Regions from separate parts of the Nonomuraea ferruginea genome, predicted to be linked through region 1. Evidence: riboswitches for the same ligand, from Rfam matches in the RefSeq annotation. Region 1 holds a riboswitch; the other holds the start of a gene.

Region 1 (4,407 bases):
ACCACCGCCGGCCCCGCCCAGGAACTGAAGCTGCGCAAGGGCCTGACCCTCTACATCCCGCTCAAGTGGGTGGTCCACCGGGTCGGCGCCGACCGGATCAAGGTCGTCACCGGGCCCTGCGCCAACCCCAGGGGTGGCTTCTTCGCTCCCGGCTGCAAGAGCTTCTGGATCTTCGGCCCGAAGGCGATCAGGACGGGCGCCGAGGGCTTCGGCCCGTACGACGCCGGCAGGGGCGGCTACTACCCCGCCTCCGACGTGCAGAAGTGCCCGAAGAACGGCATGCTCCTGCGCGGCGAGCGGGTCGGCGCGCACAAGAAGGGCCTGCGCCAGGTCGGCCCCGGGCACAAGGCCCACTACCACGAGTTCACCACCCGCTGCCGCACCGGCAACGGGAAGAAGACCAGCGTCAGCTTCACCACCCGCGAGTGGTATCTGCCGAAGTCGCAGATCCTCGTGGTCGACGAGTGGAGCACCGGGAACCTCGCCGACACCCTGAAGTACGCCGACTGGAAGTGATCTAGGCGAGCGCGTCGAGCTGGGCGGCCAGCCACTTGTGCGGGGGCAGCGCGGTGGCGGCCGCCTCCAGCCGCTCCCTGCGGCGGGCGCGCTCCGCCTCCGGCATCACCAGCGCCGCGTGCAGCGCGGCGGCGGTGCCGCTGATGTCGTACGGGTTGACCACCAGCGCGTGCGCGCCCAGCTCCGCGCACGCGCCGGCCTCCCGCGACAGCACCAGCGCGCAGCGCGGCGACAGGATCGGGCCCTCCTTGGCCACCAGGTTCATGCCGTCGCGGATCGGGTTGACCAGCAGCACGTCGGCCAGCCGGTAGGCGGCCAGGGAGCGCGGGTAGTCGTCGTTGACGTTGAGGATCAGGGGGTTCCAGTCCTCGGTCGCGTACTCGTCCTCGATCTCCTGCGCGCAGCGCTGCACCGCCGCGGTGTATTCGCGGTATTCGGGCAGGTCATGGCGGCTCGGGTAGGCGAAGGCCAGGTGGACGACGCGGCCGTGCCACTCGGGGTGGGCGTCGAGGAACTCCTTGTAGGCGAGCAGGCCGCGCACGATGTTCTTCGACAGTTCGGTGCGGTCGATGCGGACGATCAGCTTGCGGTCGCCGACCTCCTCCCTGATGGCCGCCATGTGCGACTCGACGTCGGGCTCGGCGGCGCGGGTCCACAGCGCCTTGCCGTCGACGCCCAGCGCGTGCACGCCGACGCGGGTGGTGCGGCCCTCGTACGTGATCGTCGCGGCCCGCTGGTCGACCTCGGCGCCCAGCACGGTCTCGCAGCAGTCCATGAACGCGCCCGCCCAGCGGCGGGTGAGGAACCCGGCGTGGTCGGCGCCCAGGACGCCCTCCAGCACCTCGCGCGCCACCTCGTCGGGCAGCAGCGAGAAGTATTCGGGCGGGGCCCACGGCGTGTGGCTGAAGTGCGCGATGCGCAGGTCGGGCCGCTCGGCGCGGAGCATCGCCGGGGTCAGGGTCAGGTGGTAGTCCTGCACCATCACCCGGGCGCCGTGAGCGGCTCCCTCCGCCAGCGCGAGCGCGAACGCGCCGTTGTAGTCGCGGTAGGACTCCCAGTCGCGCCGGAACCGGGTGCCGAAGTGGGGCGCGTTCGGGATGTCGTAGAGCAGGTGGTTGACGAACCACAGCGTGGAGTTGGCCACGGAGTTGTAGGCCCGGTGGAAGGTGGCGGGCGCGATGTCGAGCATGCGCAGCGGGCCCGTCTCGTAGCCGGCGTGGTCGAGCCGGCCGCCGGGGGCCTGGCGGACGGCGCTGCGGTCGCCGTCGGACAGAGCCGCGCACACCCACAGCACGCCCTCGTCCCTGGCCACGCCGGACAGCCCGGAGACGAGGCCGCCGCCGCCGCGTTTCATGGTGAGGACGCCGTCGTCGGAGACGGTGAACGACACAGGGCCTCTGTTCGAGGCGAGCAGGACGCTGTTCATTTACGCTCCCTCCGACCATAGGATCCCAGCTATGGCGCTAGATGAGCACACCGAGGAACTCGCCCATGCCGCAGCCAGAGGCGATCATCGCTCACTCGGCGAGCTCCTGCGACGGATCGAGCCCGACGTGCTGCGGCACTGCGCTCGTATCCTGCCGTATCACCATGACGCCGAGGAGGCGGCCCAGGACACCCTGCTCGCGGTGGCGCGCAACATCGCCAGGTTCGAGGGGCGGGCCAGGTTCAGCACCTGGCTCCACATCGTGACCGCCAACTGCGCGCGCACCACGTACCGCTCGCTGAAGCGCAGGTCGGCGGAGCAGAGCTCCGACGAGCTGCTGACGCAGAAGCCCGACGTGCGGCGGGTGAGCGTGATCGCGGGCTCGCGGCTCGACCTGCTCGACGCGATGGAGGCGCTGGAGGCCGACAAGCCCGACCTGGCGCAGGCGCTGGTGCTGCGCGACATCGTGCAGCTCGACTACAGCGAGGTGGCCGAGCAGCTCAAGATCCCGCTCGGCACCGCCAAGTCGCGCATCCACCAGGCGCGCAAGTACGTGCAGGGTGTGCTGGGCGACGACTACCGGTGAGATCGTTCATCTCGGAGAGTGAGACGACTGTCCATGTCACGTGGTTGATTGGGTAGAGTCCGAGTCAGCAGCACCACACAACTGAACATTGCTCATCCAGAGGGGTGGAGGGACCGGCCCTGCGAAGCCCCGGCAACCCTCCCGGCTTGTGACTCGCGACCTGGCGAGGCCGACCGGGACAGGGTGCCAATTCCGGTCCGCGGTCAGGGTGGCCGCGGACGAAGATGAGGGAAGGCCTCGCTTCATGTCGCTCGACTTCGGTCCCGCCACTGCTCTCTCCTGCCGCGAGTGCGGCGCCCGCTATCCGCTCGGCCCCAACTTCGCCTGCGTCGAGTGTTTCGGGCCGCTGGAGGCGGCCTACGACTTCGGCGACGTCAAGAGGTCCGACATCGAGTCGGGCCCGGCCAGCATCTGGCGCTACCGTTCCCTGCTGCCGGTGCCCGCCGACGTCGCGAGCAAGCCCAACATGAACCCCGGCTGGACGCCGCTCGTCAAGGCGGGCAACCTGGGCCGGGCGCTCGGTCTCAAGTCCCTGTACGTGAAGGACGACTCGGGCAACCCCACCCACTCCTTCAAGGACCGGGTGGTGGCCATCGCCGTCGAGGCGGCCCGCAACTTCGGCTTCCACACGCTCTCCTGCTCCTCGACCGGAAACCTGGCCGGGGCCGTGACGGCGGCCGCCGCCAGGGCGGGCCTGGACGCGTGCGTGTTCATCCCCGCCGGGCTGGAGCAGGCCAAGATCGCCATGGCCCGGGTGTTCGGCGGCAGGCTCATCGGCATCGAGGGCACCTACGACGAGGTCAACCGGTTCTGCTCGGAGCTGATCGGGGACCCGATGGGCGACAAGTGGGGGTTCGTCAACGTCAACCTGCGGCCCTACTACGCCGAGGGCTCCAAGACGCTCGCGTACGAGATCGCCGAGCAGCTCGGCTGGCGGCTGCCTGAGCAGATCGTCATCCCGATCGCGTCCGGCTCCCAGCTCACCAAGATCGACAAGGGCTTCAAGGAGCTGATCCGGCTCGGGCTGGTCGACGACACGCCCTACAAGGTCTTCGGGGCGCAGGCGCTCGGCTGCTCGCCGGTGTCGGCCGCCTACAAGGCCGGCCACGACGTGGTCCAGCCGGTCAAGCCCGACACCATCGCCAAGTCGCTGGCCATCGGCAACCCCGCCGACGGCCCTTACGTGCTCGACATCGCCCGGCGCACGGGCGGCGCCGTCGAGGACGTGACGGACGCCGAGATCGTGGCCGCCATCAAGCTGCTGGCCTCCACGGAGGGCATCTTCGCCGAGACGGCGGGCGGCGTCACGGTGGGCGTGCTGAAGAAGCTCGTCGAGACCGGGCAGCTCGACCCGGAGGCCGAGACCGTGGTGCTCAACACCGGCGACGGGCTCAAGACGCTCGACGCCGTCGCGGCCGACGCGCAGCCCACGGCCGTGATCCGGCCCTCCCTCGACGCGTTCCGCGCGACTGTCTGACAATCAGGAAAGGCGAGACCATATCATGAGCGTTTCTGTGCGGATTCCTACCATCCTGCGCACGTACACCGGGGGCAACGCGGAAGTGAGTGGGGAGGGCGCGACTCTCCGTGACGTCCTGGCCAAGCTCGATTCCGACTACCCGGGGATCGGCGCCCGCATTCTGGATGAATCGGGCAAGATTCGGCGTTTTGTCAACGTCTATGTGGGGGAAGAGGACGTCCGATTCGCCCAGGGTCTGGACACTCCGGCCCCTGAGGGCACGCAGATCTCCATCATCCCGGCCGTCGCGGGCGGCTGAGCCCCCGCTCGGCGGAGCGATCGTCTGGAAGGCGCCCCATGTGGGCGCCTTCTCCCTTTTGTGGGAAATTCAACCTTGAACTACTCAGCTAGGGGTGAAAT
Region 2 (4,407 bases), on a different contig from region 1:
TATGAGGTTCTCGATGTCGGGGATCTTCGCGCGGACCTCGGCGACGGTCTGTGACACCCGGTCGAGCCACCCGTACGGGAGATCCTCCTTCAGGCCGCCGACGCGGTTGAACATGTAGTGCATCCGCCCGCCGGAGATCTCCTCCATGACGGCCTGGATGCGCTCGCGCTCGTCGAAGGCGTAGAAGATGGGCGTCATGGCGCCCATCTCCAGGGGGTAGGAGCCGAGGAACATCAGGTGGTTGAGCACCCTGTTGAGCTCGGCCAGCAGCGTGCGGGCCCACACGGCGCGGACGGGCGGCTCCATGCCGAGCATGCGTTCGGCGGCGAGCACCACGCCGAGCTCGTTGGCGAACGCCGACAGCCAGTCGTGGCGGTTGGCCAGCATGATGATCTGCCGGTAGTCGCGCACCTCGAACAGCTTCTCCGCGCCCCGGTGCATGTAGCCGACGATCGGCTCGGCGGTGGCGATGCGCTCGCCGTCGAGCGTCAGGCGGAGGCGGAGCACACCGTGCGTCGAGGGGTGCTGGGGGCCGATGTTGAGGATCATGTCCTCGGTGGCCAGTTCCTTCGCCCCTGCGCCGATTCCCACCACGCGTTCCGTCATACGGCCCATGCTCTCACCGGATACCAGGTCAAGGAACGGGTGTGCCGGGGTCCGTCGTCCGAGGTCAAGGTACGGCAAGCACGCGCATCACCAGGCCATGGCGGGGGAGGATTATCTGGAACGGGGGAACAAGACGATGAAGAGGGTCATCTTTGATGTGGCTGCCCTGATCGCCAGGGTGGTGATCGGCGTCATCTTCGTGGCGCACGGGCTGCAGAAATGGACAGCGGGTCTGGGGGCCATCAGCGCCGGCTTCACCGAGATGGGCGTGCCACTGCCTCAGGCGTCGGCCGCCTTCGCGACGATCGTCGAGGTGGTCTGCGGGGTGCTGCTGATCGTGGGGCTGGCGGTCCGGATCTCGGCGGCGCTGTTGCTGATCGACATGATCGGGGCGCTGCTCTTCGTGCACGCGGCCGGCGGGGTGTTCGTCACGGAGGGCGGCTGGGAGCTGGTGGCGGCCCTGGGCGCGGCCTGCCTGCTGCTGATCGCGCTGGGCGGCGGGCGCATCGGCCTCGACGGGATCATCCACGCGGTGCACAGGCGTCGCTCCCGGCGGGCCGCCGCGACCGAGCCCGCCTACGAGCCGGTGCCGGGCGGGCTCGACAACGCGCCCACCCGGCCCACGGTGATGGAGGAACCGCAGCGCGACGTGCCCCCGCAGGGGAGCGGCGCGAGCGGCTTGGACGACCGCGACATGCGTGACGTCGACCGCCTGCTCGGCGACGAGCCGACCCGGCCCAACCCACGCAAGCCGTAGGAGTTACGGTCGCTGAGCGGGCCGCTCAGCGACCGGCCAGGTCGCGCAGCGCGGCGAGAAGACGGTCGACATGCTCTTCGGTCGTGCCGATGCCGATCGAGGCGCGCACGGCCGAGGCGGTGCCGTCCGCGCAGCCGCCGTCCTGCGTGCCGAGCAGGTGCCGGACGAACGGGTGGGCGCAGAACTTGCCGTCCCGCACCCCGATCCCGTGCTCGGCCGACAGCGTCTCGGCGACCTCGCGCGCCGGGTGGCCGTCGACGGTGAAGGACACGATGCCGACGCGCGGGTGGCCGGGCCCCCACAGCGAGAGTTCCCGTACCCCGTCGATGGCGGCGAGGCCGGCACGCAGCCGGGCGAGCAGCCGCTCCTCCTCGCGGACGAGCGGGGTCCAGCCGGTGGCGGTGAGCGCGTCGCAGGCGGCGGCCAGCGCGATGGCGCCCAGCACGTTCGGGGTGCCCGCCTCGTGCCGCGGCTCGGGGTCTTCGTGCCAGTCGGCCCCGTCCTCGCCGACGGCGCGCACCGCGCCGCCGCCCTTCAGGTACGGGTCGCCGGCGGCCAGCCAGTCACCGCGGCCGACCAGCGCCCCAGCCCCGAACGGCGCGTACAGCTTGTGCCCGGAGAAGGCCACGTAGTCCAGGTCGAGCGCGGTCAGGTTGAGCGGCCGATGGGGGACGAGCTGGGCGGCGTCCACCAGGATGCGCGCGCCGTGCCGGTGCGCGATGTGGGCCAGCGCGGCGACGGGCCAGAGCTCGCCGGTGACGTTCGAGGCGGCGGTCACGACCAGGAGCTTGGGGCCGTCGATCCCGGCCAGGGTGTCGTCGGCGGCGCGCACGGCCTCGCCGGGGAAGGCCGGCGGCGCCAGCCGGACCACCCGCTGCCACGGCAGCAGCGAGGCGTGGTGCTCGGTGTCGAAGACGACCACAGTGGTGCCTTCGGGCAGGCAGCGGGCGAGCAGGTTGGTGGCGTCGGTGGTGTTGCGGGTGAAGACCACCGCGTCGTCCGTGCGGGCGCCGACGAAGGCCCGTACGGTGTGGCGGGCCTGCTCGTAGCGCGCGGTCGTGAGCTGGGAGGCGTACCCGGCGCCGCGGTGCACGCTGGAGTAGGCCGGGAGCGCGGCGGCGACGGCGGCGCTGACCTGCTCCAGACAGGGGGCGCTGGCGGCGTAGTCGAGGTTGGCGTACCCGGCGAGCCTGCCGCCCTTGACCGGGACCCGCAGGTCGGCGCCGAGCACGGCGGGGATCGCACGCGCCGGACAGGGCTCCGGGTGCTTCTCGGGAGCGGTGCGGGCGGCGTCGAAGATCGTCAAAGTGGACACGGCATGCCTCCTCGGGCGTCATCGGACCCCAGGAGCAGCCACGGAGCCCGCGCTTGCCCGCCACCCTTCGTGGCGGACCAGGTCTTCACCCGGGGCACCCCGCCGCGGACGCGAGGGTTGCCGGCCAGCGAGCCGGGGCTTGGCGCTGGCACTCATGACCTACGTGCCGGACTATAACCGATGATTCATCCGGATCGCGAACTTCTCCGGAGTTCTGCTCGTTGGGCGGTGGTACGTTCCCCCACCGAAAGTAGGCGGCGATGCTTGACTGGGTGTCCAACCCGGAGATCTGGATAGGGTTCCTCACCCTGGTGACCCTGGAGATCGTCCTGGGCATCGACAACATCATCTTCATCTCCATCCTGGCAGGGAAGCTGCCTCCCGAGCAGCGCGACCGGGCGCGGGTGCTGGGCCTGGCCGCGGCGCTGGTGATGCGGCTGCTCCTGCTGCTGGCGCTGTCGTGGGTGGTCCGGCTCACCGCGCCGCTGTTCGAGGTGTTCGGTCACGAGATATCGGGACGAGATCTCATCCTGCTGCTGGGCGGGCTGTTCCTGCTGGCCAAGAGCGTCACCGAGATCAGCCACACGATGGACGGGCCGGGCAAGGACGGCAAGTCGGCGGCCGTCGTCTCGTTCACGTCGGTCATCGTGCAGATCATGCTGCTCGACATCGTGTTCTCGCTCGACTCGGTGATCACCGCCGTGGGCATGGTCGACGAGCTCGGGGTGATGATCGCGGCCGTGGTCGTGGCGGTGGCGGTGATGCTGTTCGCCTCCGGGCCGATCAGCCGGTTCGTCGACGCGCATCCGAGCATCAAGATGCTGGCGCTGGCGTTCCTGGTGCTGATCGGTGTGATGCTCGTGGCCGAGGGTCTCGACCAGCACATCCCGAAGGGCTACATCTACTTCGCGATGGCGTTCTCGGTCGTCGTCGAGCTGCTCAACATCCGGGTGCGGAGCAGGAAGAACAAGCAGGTGGAGGAAGCTCCTACTATGCAATAGTGCGCTTTGATCCCTGGAATCCGGATTTCGTGGCCCATCCCTACGACGTCTACGCCGAGCTGAGGCGGGAGGCCCCGGTCAGCTACTTCGAACCCGCCGACCAGTGGCTGATCGCCCGCCACGCGGATGTGGACGAGCTGCTGCGTGACCGCAGGCTCGGCCGTTCCTATCTGCACGTGGCCACGGACGAGGAGTTCGGCAGGCCACCGGAGCCGGAGTTCCAGGAGCCGTTCTGGCGGGTGGTCCGCGCCGGCATGCTCGACGTCGAGCCGCCGGTGCACACCCGGCTGCGCCGCCTGGTGTCCAAGGCGTTCACCCCGCGCATGGTCGAGTCGCTGCGGCCGCGCGTGCGGGCCATCGCTGAAGGGCTCGTGGACGCGTACGTGGAGAAGGGCGGCGGAGATCTGATCGCGGAGGTCGCCGAGCCGCTGCCGGTGACGGTCATCGCGGAGATGCTGGGCATCCCCGAGCGGGACCGTCACCTGCTGCGGCCCTGGTCCTCGGACATCTGCCTGATGTACGAGCTCAACCCGAGCGAGGAGATGCAGCACACCGCGGTCAGGGCGGCGGACGAGTTCGCCGAGTACTTGAGAGGGCTGGCCCGCGAGCGGGCGGGGAAGCCGGGCGACGACCTGATCAGCGCGCTGGCGGGGATCCCCGAGCTGACCGAGGACGAGCTGATCGGCACCTGCGTGCTGCTGCTCAACGCCGGTCACGAGGCCACCGTG

The links. Region 1 has a riboswitch for S-adenosylmethionine ahead of thrC (threonine synthase). Riboswitches for the same ligand answer to the same signal wherever they lie in the genome.
Region 2: linked by a shared signal. The riboswitch ahead of ABD999_RS09520 (aminotransferase class V-fold PLP-dependent enzyme) and the one ahead of thrC (threonine synthase) in region 1 are both predicted to bind S-adenosylmethionine.

The regions. Positions count from the first base shown of each region.
Region 1 covers NZ_BAABFD010000016.1:26,912-31,318, forward strand. Annotated here, with positions in the region: gene ABD999_RS28055 (hypothetical protein) at 1-516, shown strand, start outside; gene ABD999_RS28060 (alpha,alpha-trehalose-phosphate synthase (UDP-forming)) at 518-1,942, opposite strand; gene ABD999_RS28065 (RNA polymerase sigma factor) at 1,974-2,528, shown strand; SAM riboswitch class I at 2,618-2,759, shown strand; gene thrC (threonine synthase) at 2,773-4,005, shown strand; gene ABD999_RS28075 (MoaD/ThiS family protein) at 4,031-4,306, shown strand.
Region 2 covers NZ_BAABFD010000004.1:142,922-147,328, forward strand. Annotated here, with positions in the region: gene ABD999_RS09510 (NADH-quinone oxidoreductase subunit D) at 1-606, opposite strand, end outside; gene ABD999_RS09515 (DoxX family protein) at 764-1,363, shown strand; gene ABD999_RS09520 (aminotransferase class V-fold PLP-dependent enzyme) at 1,389-2,678, opposite strand; SAM riboswitch class IV at 2,723-2,838, opposite strand; gene ABD999_RS09525 (TerC family protein) at 2,939-3,679, shown strand; gene ABD999_RS09530 (cytochrome P450) at 3,679-4,407, shown strand, end outside.